Regions from separate parts of the Neorhizobium descurainiae genome, predicted to be linked through region 1. Evidence: predicted binding sites of a transcription regulator. Region 1 holds the regulator's gene; each other region holds the start of a gene.
What was found. The regulator PhoB, encoded in region 1, activates phosphate uptake and scavenging genes when phosphate is short. The targets are predictions, from matches to a motif close to TGTCATNNANCTGTCAT.

Region 1 (3,272 bases):
CCTCCGGCTGCGGCAAGTCGACCTTCCTGCGCTGCCTCAACCGCATGAACGACACGATCGAGAACTGCCGCGTCACCGGCAAGATCACCCTCGATACGGACGATATCTACGATCCGCAGATCGACGTCGTCGAGCTGCGCGCCCGCGTCGGCATGGTCTTCCAGAAGCCGAACCCGTTCCCGAAATCGATCTACGAGAACATCGCCTATGGCCCGCGCATCCACGGGCTGGCCAGGAACAAGGCCGACATGGACCAGATCGTCGAGGCCAGCCTTCAGCGCGCCGGCCTTTGGACCGAAGTGAAGGACCGGCTGCTGGAATCCGGCACCGGCCTTTCCGGCGGCCAGCAGCAGCGTCTGTGCATCGCCCGCGCGGTCGCCGTGTCGCCGGAAGTCATCCTGATGGACGAACCCTGTTCGGCGCTCGATCCGATCGCCACCGCCAAGGTCGAGGAACTCATCCACGAACTGCGCGCCAACTACACGATCGTCATCGTGACGCATTCGATGCAGCAGGCCGCCCGCGTGTCCCAGCGCACCGCCATGTTCCATCTCGGCCAGCTGGTCGAGGAGAACGACACGGACAAGATGTTCACCAACCCGGACGACCAGCGTACCCAGGATTACATCATGGGTCGTTTCGGCTGATCAGCCGACTGTGCCGCCTGACACCAATTTCGAGGATTAGAAGATGGCATCGACCCATATCCTGTCGGCCTACGACGATGAACTGAAATATCTGAGCCGCCGCATTTCCGAAATGGGCGGCCTGGCCGAGCAGATGTGCTCGGATGCCGTGCGCGCGCTTGTGAACTCCGACTCTGCGCTCGCCCAGAAGGTCATCTCCGACGACGTGATCCTGGACCACGCCGAGCGCGAGATCCAGGACAAGGCGATCGTCACGATCGCCAAGCGCCAGCCCATGGCGTCCGACCTTCGCGAGATCGTCGGCACCCTTCGCATCGCCGGCGATCTGGAACGCGTCGGCGATCTCGGCAAGAACACCGCCAAGCGGGTCATCGCGGTTCAGGGCACCGGCGTGCCGCGCAAGCTTGCACGCGGCATCGAGCACCTTTCCGATCTCGCGCTCGTGCAGCTCAAGGAAGTGCTCGACGTCTATGCGAGCCGTTCCGCCGAGAAGGCCGAGGCGATCCGCATCCGCGACGAGGAAATCGACGCGATGTACACGTCGCTGTTCCGCGAGCTCCTCACCTACATGATGGAGGATCCGCGCAACATCACCACCTGCACCCATCTCCTGTTCTGCGCCAAGAACATCGAGCGCATCGGCGACCATGCTACCAACATAGCCGAGACGATCTACTACATGACGACGGGTGCCCAGCCGGAAGGCGAGCGTCCCAAGGACGACACGTCGAACACCCTCGGCGCGATCACCGAATGACGGAATGCTGACGGAGCAGAGTGAGAATGCTGCCAAAAATCGCTGTCGTGGAGGATGAGGAAGCGCTGAGCGTGCTTCTTCGCTACAATCTCGAAGCTGAAGGTTACGACGTCGAGACGATCCTGCGTGGGGATGAGGCCGAGATAAGGCTTCAGGAGCGCACGCCGGATCTTCTGATCCTCGACTGGATGCTGCCCGGCGTTTCCGGCATCGAACTTTGCCGGCGTCTGCGCATGCGCCCCGAAACGGAGCGCCTGCCGATCATCATGCTGACCGCCCGCGGCGAAGAGAGCGAGCGCGTCCGTGGCCTGGCCACGGGGGCGGACGACTATGTGGTCAAGCCCTTCTCGACGCCGGAACTGATGGCCCGTGTCAAAGCCATGCTGCGGCGCGCCCGCCCGGAAGTGCTCTCCAGCGTTCTGCGCTGCGGCGACATCGAGCTCGACCGCGAGACCCATCGCGTGCATCGCAAGAGCCGTGAAGTCCGCCTCGGCCCGACGGAATTCCGCCTGCTGGAGTTCCTGATGGCGTCGCCCGGCCGGGTCTTCTCCCGTTCGCAGCTTTTGGATGGCGTCTGGGGCCACGACATCTATGTCGACGAGCGCACCGTCGACGTGCATGTGGGACGCCTGCGCAAGGCGCTGAACTTCTCCAACATGCAGGACGTCATCCGCACCGTCCGTGGGGCCGGTTATTCGATGGAATCCTGACTGCCGAAAGAGGCGCGCGTCAGCGCGCCTCCGCCTCCTGCCATTCCGGCAGCGGAAACAGCCGGTCATAGCCCCAGTTGAAGATGAAGGCATAGAAGACGTAGAAGACGGCAAAAGCCACGTCCATGATCAGCGCTTCCCACAGGCTGATGCCGAGATACCAGGCGACGAACGGCAGAAGCACGATGAGCAGGCCCACCTCGAAAAGGACGGCATGGCCCACGCGTATTGCCGGCGTCTTCTGCGTGCCACCGGTCAGCCGCCGCATCAGATGGTCGAAGCCGAGGTTGTAGAGATAATTCCAGCCGGTCGCGATCGTCGCGCCGCCGATCGCGATGACGCCGATGTCGGAAACCGGCTTGCCGAAGGCAAGCGCCCCGAGCGGCGTGACGATGAGAAGCGCGATGACTTCGAAGCTGATGGCGTGGCGGATACGATCACGTGTCGAGCGCATTTCTTAACCCAAGAATAAAGCCTCGGGTCGTCCCGACATTGTGCCCGGTATGGGGGAGGTCGTCCTCGCCGCAATGAGATAGGTGTTTTCGCGCCGTTCGGCAAGCCTCGGCGCGGCATAGCTGCCATACGCAGGAAAAAAGCGGGCCGGGGCCCGCTTTCAATGCATCGTCCTGCCGTGCTCTTCTCAGGCCCGGGCGGCGGCCCTGCGGCGCTCGTGCACCGGCTGGTAGGCAAGCCGCGTGTGGTAGCCGCAATAGGGCGAGTTGTCCGGGGAGTCGCAGCCGCAGAAGTGAAAATCTTCCTTGAGCGGGTCGCCGACGGGCCACTTGCAGGTGCGCTCGGTGAGCTCGGTCAGGGCGAGGCGACGGGAGATAGGCACCACCACATTGGCGGCCGGACGATATTCCATCTCCTCGAAAGCCTCGACTTCGATCTCTTCCTTGAGAAGGGTCGCGCCGACTGCGCGGGCGACGGTCCGGGTGGCGACACGCGACGCATAGTTCGGAGCCCGGGGCGCCGACGTGGTCCGCTTGGCCGCCGAACGGCCCGTGGCCATGGTGCCGCCGGCCTTTGCCCGGCCCGGCAGGCTGAGGCGGTGCACCTTGCCGATCACGGCATTGCGGCTCACGCCTCCGAGTTGTGCGGCGATCTGGCTGGCGCTCAAGCCTTCCGACCACAATCTTTTGAGTTTTTCGACGCGCT
Region 2 (3,272 bases), on a different contig from region 1:
GCGTGGCAGTCCGTGAGCTTCCTGGTGCGGGTCTTCTCGGCGATCTTCGGATCGAAACCGTCGCGGAAGAGCCGGAAGATGGCGGCGGCGATGGAAGGATATTTGTTGAGCGTATCGGCGATATAGGTCTGCGAATAAACGATGCCGGCCTGCCGGAGATAGCGGGCATAGGCGCGAAGAACCGTGACCTCGCGGGCGGAGAGGCCGGCGAGCAGGACGAGGCGGTTGAAACCGTCATTGTCGATCAGCCCGTGGAAGGCGGAAAGGAAGGCCTCTTCGAGCAGCGGTCCCTCGCGGGAAAGGTCGATCCCGCGCCCATCATCGAGCTGCAGTTCCATGTCGTGCAGCACGACGAGCCTGTTTTCCGCACCCACATGGATTTCAAACGTCTGTTCGCTGACGACATGGAAGCCAAGATTCTCGAGAAGCGGCACGCGGCGGGAAAGCGAGAGATGCCGGTCCTTGTGGAAGATCTTCAGAGATACGATGTTCGCGGCGTCGATCGGGCGCCGGTAAAAGGCGATGCGGATCGTCTCGCCGGCCGCGCAAGCCGCGATATCGGCCAAGTCGGCGAAAGTCTCCTCGGGCGAAAAGGTTTCCTGGAAGGCCTGCGTGACGGAGAGGCGGGGACCTTCCTTCGCGAGCGCTGCGAAGCGCTCTTCCCACGGCGTGGCGATCAGGCGGATCGTCTCTTCCAGCTTTGCCTGCGGGATACGCGGCGTCTTGCCGCCGCGCCGGCCGATGATCATATGGACGCGCGCGACACCGCCTTCCGGGAAGGCCGGGTAATAGGCGGAGACGTGGCCGTCATAGACCTCGGACAGATAATCGCCGACCTTCTCGCGGACGTCGGAGTTGTAATCCTCGCGCGGCACATAGACGATGACGGACACGAAACGGTCGAAATGGTCGATGCGCGGCAAGACGCGGACGCGCGGACGCTCGCTGAGTTCCATGATCTGCTCGCAGAAGCGGGCAAGGAGATCGACCTCGATCTGGAAAAGATCGTCGCGCGGATAGGATTCCAGGGTGTTTTCCAGCATACGGCCGGAATGGCTGTCGGGGTCGAAGCCGAAATATTCCTCGATCCGGGCGACCTTGGCCCGCAACAGCGGAATCTCCCGGACGGAATGGGTATAGGCCGTCGCGGTGAAAAGGCCGACGATGCGCAGCTCGCCGACGACCTCGCCCTTCTCGTCGAAGCGCTTGACGCCCACATAATCCATATAGGCACGGCGGTGGACGACGGATTTCACATTCGCCTTGGTGACGATGAGGAAATCCGGCCCGTCGAGGAATTCCAGGATTTCCGGCGTGGTCATCACCGCGTCCTTGCCCTGGCGCAGCACCAGCACGTCCGGATCGGAGAGGATGCCGAGGCCCCGGCCCTTGCCGCGCTCGACCTTCGCCTCCGGGCCCCTGCCGGAATAGACATATTCGCGCATGCCGAGGAAGGTGAAATTGTCGTCGCGCAGCCAATCGAGGAATGCGAGCGCCTCGTCGCGATCGGTCTTCCGGCGGCTAGACGAGTTGCTGAGCTGTCCCGCGGCACCGTCGAGCACGTCCAGCATCGACGCCCAATCGGTGATCGCCAGATGCACCTGATCGAGGATGAAGCGAATGCGTTCGACCAGCGATGCGGCCTGTTCTTCCGTCAGCGGCGCGATATGGATCTGGATCAGGCTCACATGATGAGCCGGATTCCCCGGCTGCTCGTTGGAGCGCAGCACCGGCTCCTTCCCCGGCTCCAGGTTGAGGATCGGGTGGACCGCCATCAAGAGGTCGCGATGGGTGGCGGCCACCTCGCCCATGATCGAGTCGAAGAGGAAAGGCATGTTCCGGTCAACGACCGTCAATACGGAGACCGGTATGCCGTTCGGTTCGATGCCGGATACGGTTTTCACCGTGATATCCGCTCTGATCCGCGTCCAGGCGTTCAGCCGTTCTGCCGCATGCGTGGCCGAGCGGGCCAGCATTTCGGGGGTATAGTTTTCGAGGTCGTCATTGCTTGCCCGGCTGAACAGGATGAGCGGGTCGAGATGCGGTCCCTTGCTCGCGGCGGCGATCTTGCGCGCGCTTTCGATCTGCTTTTCCCGCTTCAGATTCTGCCTGGCGGCCATGCCCCTCTCTCCTTTTCAGTTCAAACACCGAACGATTTCATTCCATGTCATCATGCTGCAACGTGGCCGATCCATGTCGGCCCCGATAGACGTTTCATTCTTCCATGAAGCCTTGTTGACATGACAGGGCGAAGAAACCATCAACAGGGCCATAGAAGCCGGAAGCCAGATCCATGCAGGATACCACCAGCAATGCCGTCATCGTCATCTCCAGCCATGTCATCCGCGGTTCGGTCGGCAATCGCGCCGCCGTCTTCGCGCTGGAAACGCTTGGGTTTCCCGTCTGGGCAATGCCGACCGTCGTGCTTCCCTGGCATCCCGGTCACGGCCCCTCCACGCGGCTGACCTTCCCCGAATCAGATTTCGACAAGGCTATAGACGATCTCATCCGCGCGCCATGGCTCGGCGAGGTGAAGGCGGTGCTGACCGGCTATTTCGGCAATGCGGCCCAGCCGCGTTCCGTCGCACGGCTTGTCCGGGCACTGAAGGAAAAGAACCCGGACCTCCTCTATGTCTGCGACCCGGTGATGGGCGATCTCGGCGGGCTTTACATTCCTCAGGCCACCGCGGAGGCGATCCGGGACGAACTGATCCCGCTCGCGACCATCGCGACGCCGAACCGTTACGAACTCGCCTGGCTGTCCGGCGCGCCGCTTGAAACCAACAATGCGATCATGGACGCAGCGGTCGCGCTCGGCCCGCCGCGTATCCTGGTGACGTCGGCGGTGCCGATGATGGCCGGCGGGACCGGCAACCTCTACCTGACCGGCAAGCACGCGCTGCTTGCCGAGCACCGGCTGATCGACAATCCGCCGAACGGCCTCGGCGACCTTCTGGGTGCGCTCTTTCTCGGCCGTATTCTTGCCGGCATGGACGAGGAAAAGGCCCTGCAGCTTGCAACCGCCAGCGTCTTCGAGATTCTCGCCCGTACGGCAAAGCGGGGAGGCGACGAGCTGACGCTCGAAACCGATGCATCCAGCCTCTCCACACCTATGGCGATGGTGCAGATGCGCCGGCTCGTGCATCCCTTGCAGAGGGGTAAGCGCTAAGGTTCAGCGCGGCCGGCACGGATCTTCGCGATGCACAATGACCGTTGATCTTCGCAGAGCGGCACGATAATGCTTGTCCCATGACGGACTTTCCAGCCAAACT
Region 3 (3,272 bases), on a different contig from region 1:
TTGCCGCCGAAATCGGCGAGCGCCTTTTCGAGGTCCGCCTGGCTGTCGACGGCATGGAATTTCGCGGTCTCGATGCCGCAGGCATTGAGGAAGCGCTTCTCCGTCAGGCGGTCCTGCGCGACGTCGAGGGCTTTTGCGGGCGGATGGACGGGAACGGAGCGCTGCAGCGCCTCGGCGGCGGCGACCGGCACGTTCTCGAATTCGTAGGTCACGACGTCCACCCGGCCGGCGAGTTCGGCGAGCGCTGCCGGATCGTCATAGGCTGCGACGATCTGTTCGTTCGCGACCTGTGCGGCCGGACAGTCCGCCTGCGGCTCCAGGATGATCGTGCGGAAACCCAGCCGGGCTGCGGCAATGGCCAGCATGCGGCCGAGCTGTCCGCCGCCGATAATGCCGATCGTGCGGACTGTCATGGGGCCTCGTCCATCGGGTAGTCGGCGACGGCGGCCGTCTGGCGGGCGCGCCATTCGTCCAGCCGGTCGGCTATCTCGTCGTCGTTCAGCGCCAGCACAGCCGCGGCGAGCAGGGCCGCGTTGATGGCGCCGGCCTTGCCGATCGCCAGCGTGCCGACGGGGATGCCGGCCGGCATCTGGACGATCGACAGCAGGCTGTCCTGGCCGGAGAGGGCTTTCGACTGCACCGGCACGCCGAAGACCGGCAATGGCGTCACGGCAGCGGTCATCCCGGGAAGGTGCGCGGCACCGCCGGCGCCGGCGATGATGACCTGGAAGCCTTCGGCGCGGGCGCCCCTGGCGAATTCCATCATCCGCTCGGGTGTGCGGTGCGCCGAGATGATGCGCGCCTCGTAATCGATCTCGAGCGCATCCAGCGTATCGGCGGCGTTCTTCATGGTCTCCCAGTCGGACTGGCTGCCCATGATGATGGCGACGGCGGGTCTTTCGGCCATATCGGTAACCCTCACGCGATGATATCGGGGATGATCTGGTCCTCAAGCTGGCTCATCTTGTCCTTGATCGCCAGCTTCTTCTTCTTCATGCGCTGAACCCTCAGCGCATCGCAACCGACCTGGATCATGGCGTTGATGGCGGCGTCGTAATCCTCGTGCTCCTGACGGAGCTTCGCGAGCGCCAGCCGGATATCCGCCTGTTCCTGATCAGCCATATTCGGTCCCCATTCTCACGCCCGGCCATATCAGCGGTCGCCGGCAATGTCCGCAAGCCTCTACCACCAAACCGCGTTAACTGGAAGTTAGCTCATGTCACGAATTTGCCCTGTTCAAACCATGATTTCTCCTTCGACAAACGCGGCCGATCGTGTCACACTTCCGTCGTAAACCTGAAGCCTCGGCCAAGGGTAAAGGCCGGGGCAGGTGACCAAGGAAGGAACATGCCACATGACCGTCCAGGCTCATATCGCATCGCTTGAAAAGAAGCACGGCGCCCTGGAGGAGGAGCTCCAAGCCATTCTCGCGTCCCCCTCCGCCGACGACCGTGAAATCGCCGAACTCAAGCGTCGCAAGCTGCGCATCAAAGACGAAATGCAACGGCTAAAAGCCTCTACGCGTCACTAATCTCAAAACGGAGAACAAGGCCGCCCGCCTGGAGTAGATCACAGTGAAAGGCGATCCGTAAGGCGGCAAAAACCAATCCAGAAATCACATGAGGTTCTGGTCGTGGTTCAAGGGTCACGACCAGAACTGATCGAGCCACAGGTTGAGCCTGTCGAAGCCCTTCGCGTTAACGGAATAGATGCGCCGGGTACCTTCCGCCGTCACCGTCACGAGATTGCTGTCGAGCAGGGCTTTCAGATGCTGCGATACGGCCGGCCGGCTGATCGGCAGACCCTGGGCGAGTTCGTTGACGGTTTTCGGCGCGCGCCGCAATTCTTCCAGCAGATAGCGCCGGTTCGGATCCGCGATGGCTGCGAAGGGGTCAACGGTCGTCATGCACCGAACTTACGGTAAACGCCTGTTAACGGCAAGATTTATTGTGCGTTGCAACAATTTCCATTGCCTTATTTTGCGTTGCTTTTTTAGCGGGTGCGCGAGTGCGGCGCGCGATCAGAAGGGCAGGCCATCCCAGAGCAGCTTCAGGCCGGCGAGGAAGGCCAGCCCATAGGTCATGGGATAGAAGATTTCCGATCTCAGGTGCTTGACGATCGCGGCGCCCAGCATGGTGGCGACGAGGGCCACCGGCAGGAGCGTCATGGAGATCGTCAGGTTTTCGCGGTCCAGCGCGCCCAGGAAGAAATAGGGAATGACCTTCACCGCATTGACGATCGCGAAGAAGCGGATGCTGGCGCCGGTATAGGATTTCGGGTCGAGCCGCATCGGCAGGACGTAGATCTGGAAGGGCGGTCCGCCGGCATGGGCGACGAAGCTTGCATAACCGGACAGCGCGCCCCAGAAGGTGGCGGCCACGGGACGATGCGGCAAAGGTGCCGCGAATCTATCCGAACGGGGGCCGTAGACCTGCCAGAAATAACGGACCGTGAAGAGAATGGTCGCGGTGGCGATGACGAGGCGGAGCGCGTCGTCGGAAACGTAAGCCGAAGTCGCCCAGCCGAGCGCGATCCCGATGATGCCGCCCGGCAGGATCATCAGAAGCGTCTTGCGGTCGTTGTGGTTGCGCCAGGACCAGAGCGCGACGATATCCATGACGATCAGGATCGGCAGGAAGATCGCCGCCGCCTTGACGGGATCGACCGCCATCGACATGAGCGGCACGCCGAGAAGTCCGATCGCGCCGCCGATGCCGCCTTTCGAGAGGCCGACGAGGAGGACGGCCGGAATGGCGGCTGCGAAAAAGGCGAGGCTGAGCGTATCGGGCATGGAAAGTTCGATCAGGCGGGGCGGTTGATCCTTCGGTCGGTCCGGTCTATCGAATTTGCGGATAGAAGACGAGTGCGGATTTCGAAAGCATCCGCCTGACAGGACAAAATAATGACCGGACCGGAAGACCGCTGCCGCCTCGTACTGATCGTGCCGGAGGGCGAAGACGCCGCGGAGGTGGCAAAGCAGCTCGAAGAGGCGCTTTCGGGCGGCGACGTCGCCTCCGTGATCCTGCCGCAATACGGCCTCGACGATCAGGCGTTCCAGAAACGGGCGGAAATCCTGGTGCCGATCATCCAGACGGCGGGTGCCGCGGCCTTGATCGCCGGCGACAGCCGCGTCGCGGGCCGGGTCAAGGCCGACGGGCTGCATCTCGCGGGCTCGCCGGCGGAGCTTGAAGAAGCGATCGGGAAATTCGCGCCGAAGCTGATCGTCGGCGCCGGCGGCGCGGCGGACCGGCACCAGGCGCTGGAGGTCGGCG

Region 2: the regulator PhoB is predicted to act here: its motif matches at 2,225-2,241, upstream of ACMGE0_RS19150 (NAD-glutamate dehydrogenase).
Region 3: the regulator PhoB is predicted to act here: its motif matches at 1,276-1,292, upstream of ACMGE0_RS03035 (YdcH family protein).

What each region holds. Positions count from the first base shown of each region.
Region 1 covers NZ_JBLFFK010000018.1:114,659-117,930, reverse strand. Annotated here, with positions in the region: gene pstB (phosphate ABC transporter ATP-binding protein PstB) at 1-647, shown strand, start outside; gene phoU (phosphate signaling complex protein PhoU) at 691-1,404, shown strand; gene phoB (phosphate regulon transcriptional regulator PhoB) at 1,431-2,114, shown strand; gene ACMGE0_RS25135 (PACE efflux transporter) at 2,134-2,568, opposite strand; gene ACMGE0_RS25130 (GcrA family cell cycle regulator) at 2,755-3,272, opposite strand, start outside.
Region 2 covers NZ_JBLFFK010000011.1:94,050-97,321, forward strand. Annotated here, with positions in the region: gene ACMGE0_RS19150 (NAD-glutamate dehydrogenase) at 1-2,120, opposite strand, end outside; gene pdxY (pyridoxal kinase PdxY) at 2,294-3,169, shown strand; gene ACMGE0_RS19160 (carbonic anhydrase) at 3,250-3,272, shown strand, end outside.
Region 3 covers NZ_JBLFFK010000001.1:652,305-655,576, forward strand. Annotated here, with positions in the region: gene ACMGE0_RS03020 (5-(carboxyamino)imidazole ribonucleotide synthase) at 1-413, opposite strand, end outside; gene purE (5-(carboxyamino)imidazole ribonucleotide mutase) at 410-907, opposite strand; gene ACMGE0_RS03030 (YdcH family protein) at 919-1,122, opposite strand; gene ACMGE0_RS03035 (YdcH family protein) at 1,355-1,531, shown strand; gene ACMGE0_RS03040 (ArsR/SmtB family transcription factor) at 1,646-1,906, opposite strand; gene ACMGE0_RS03045 (sulfite exporter TauE/SafE family protein) at 2,021-2,791, opposite strand; gene ACMGE0_RS03050 (thiamine phosphate synthase) at 2,903-3,272, shown strand, end outside.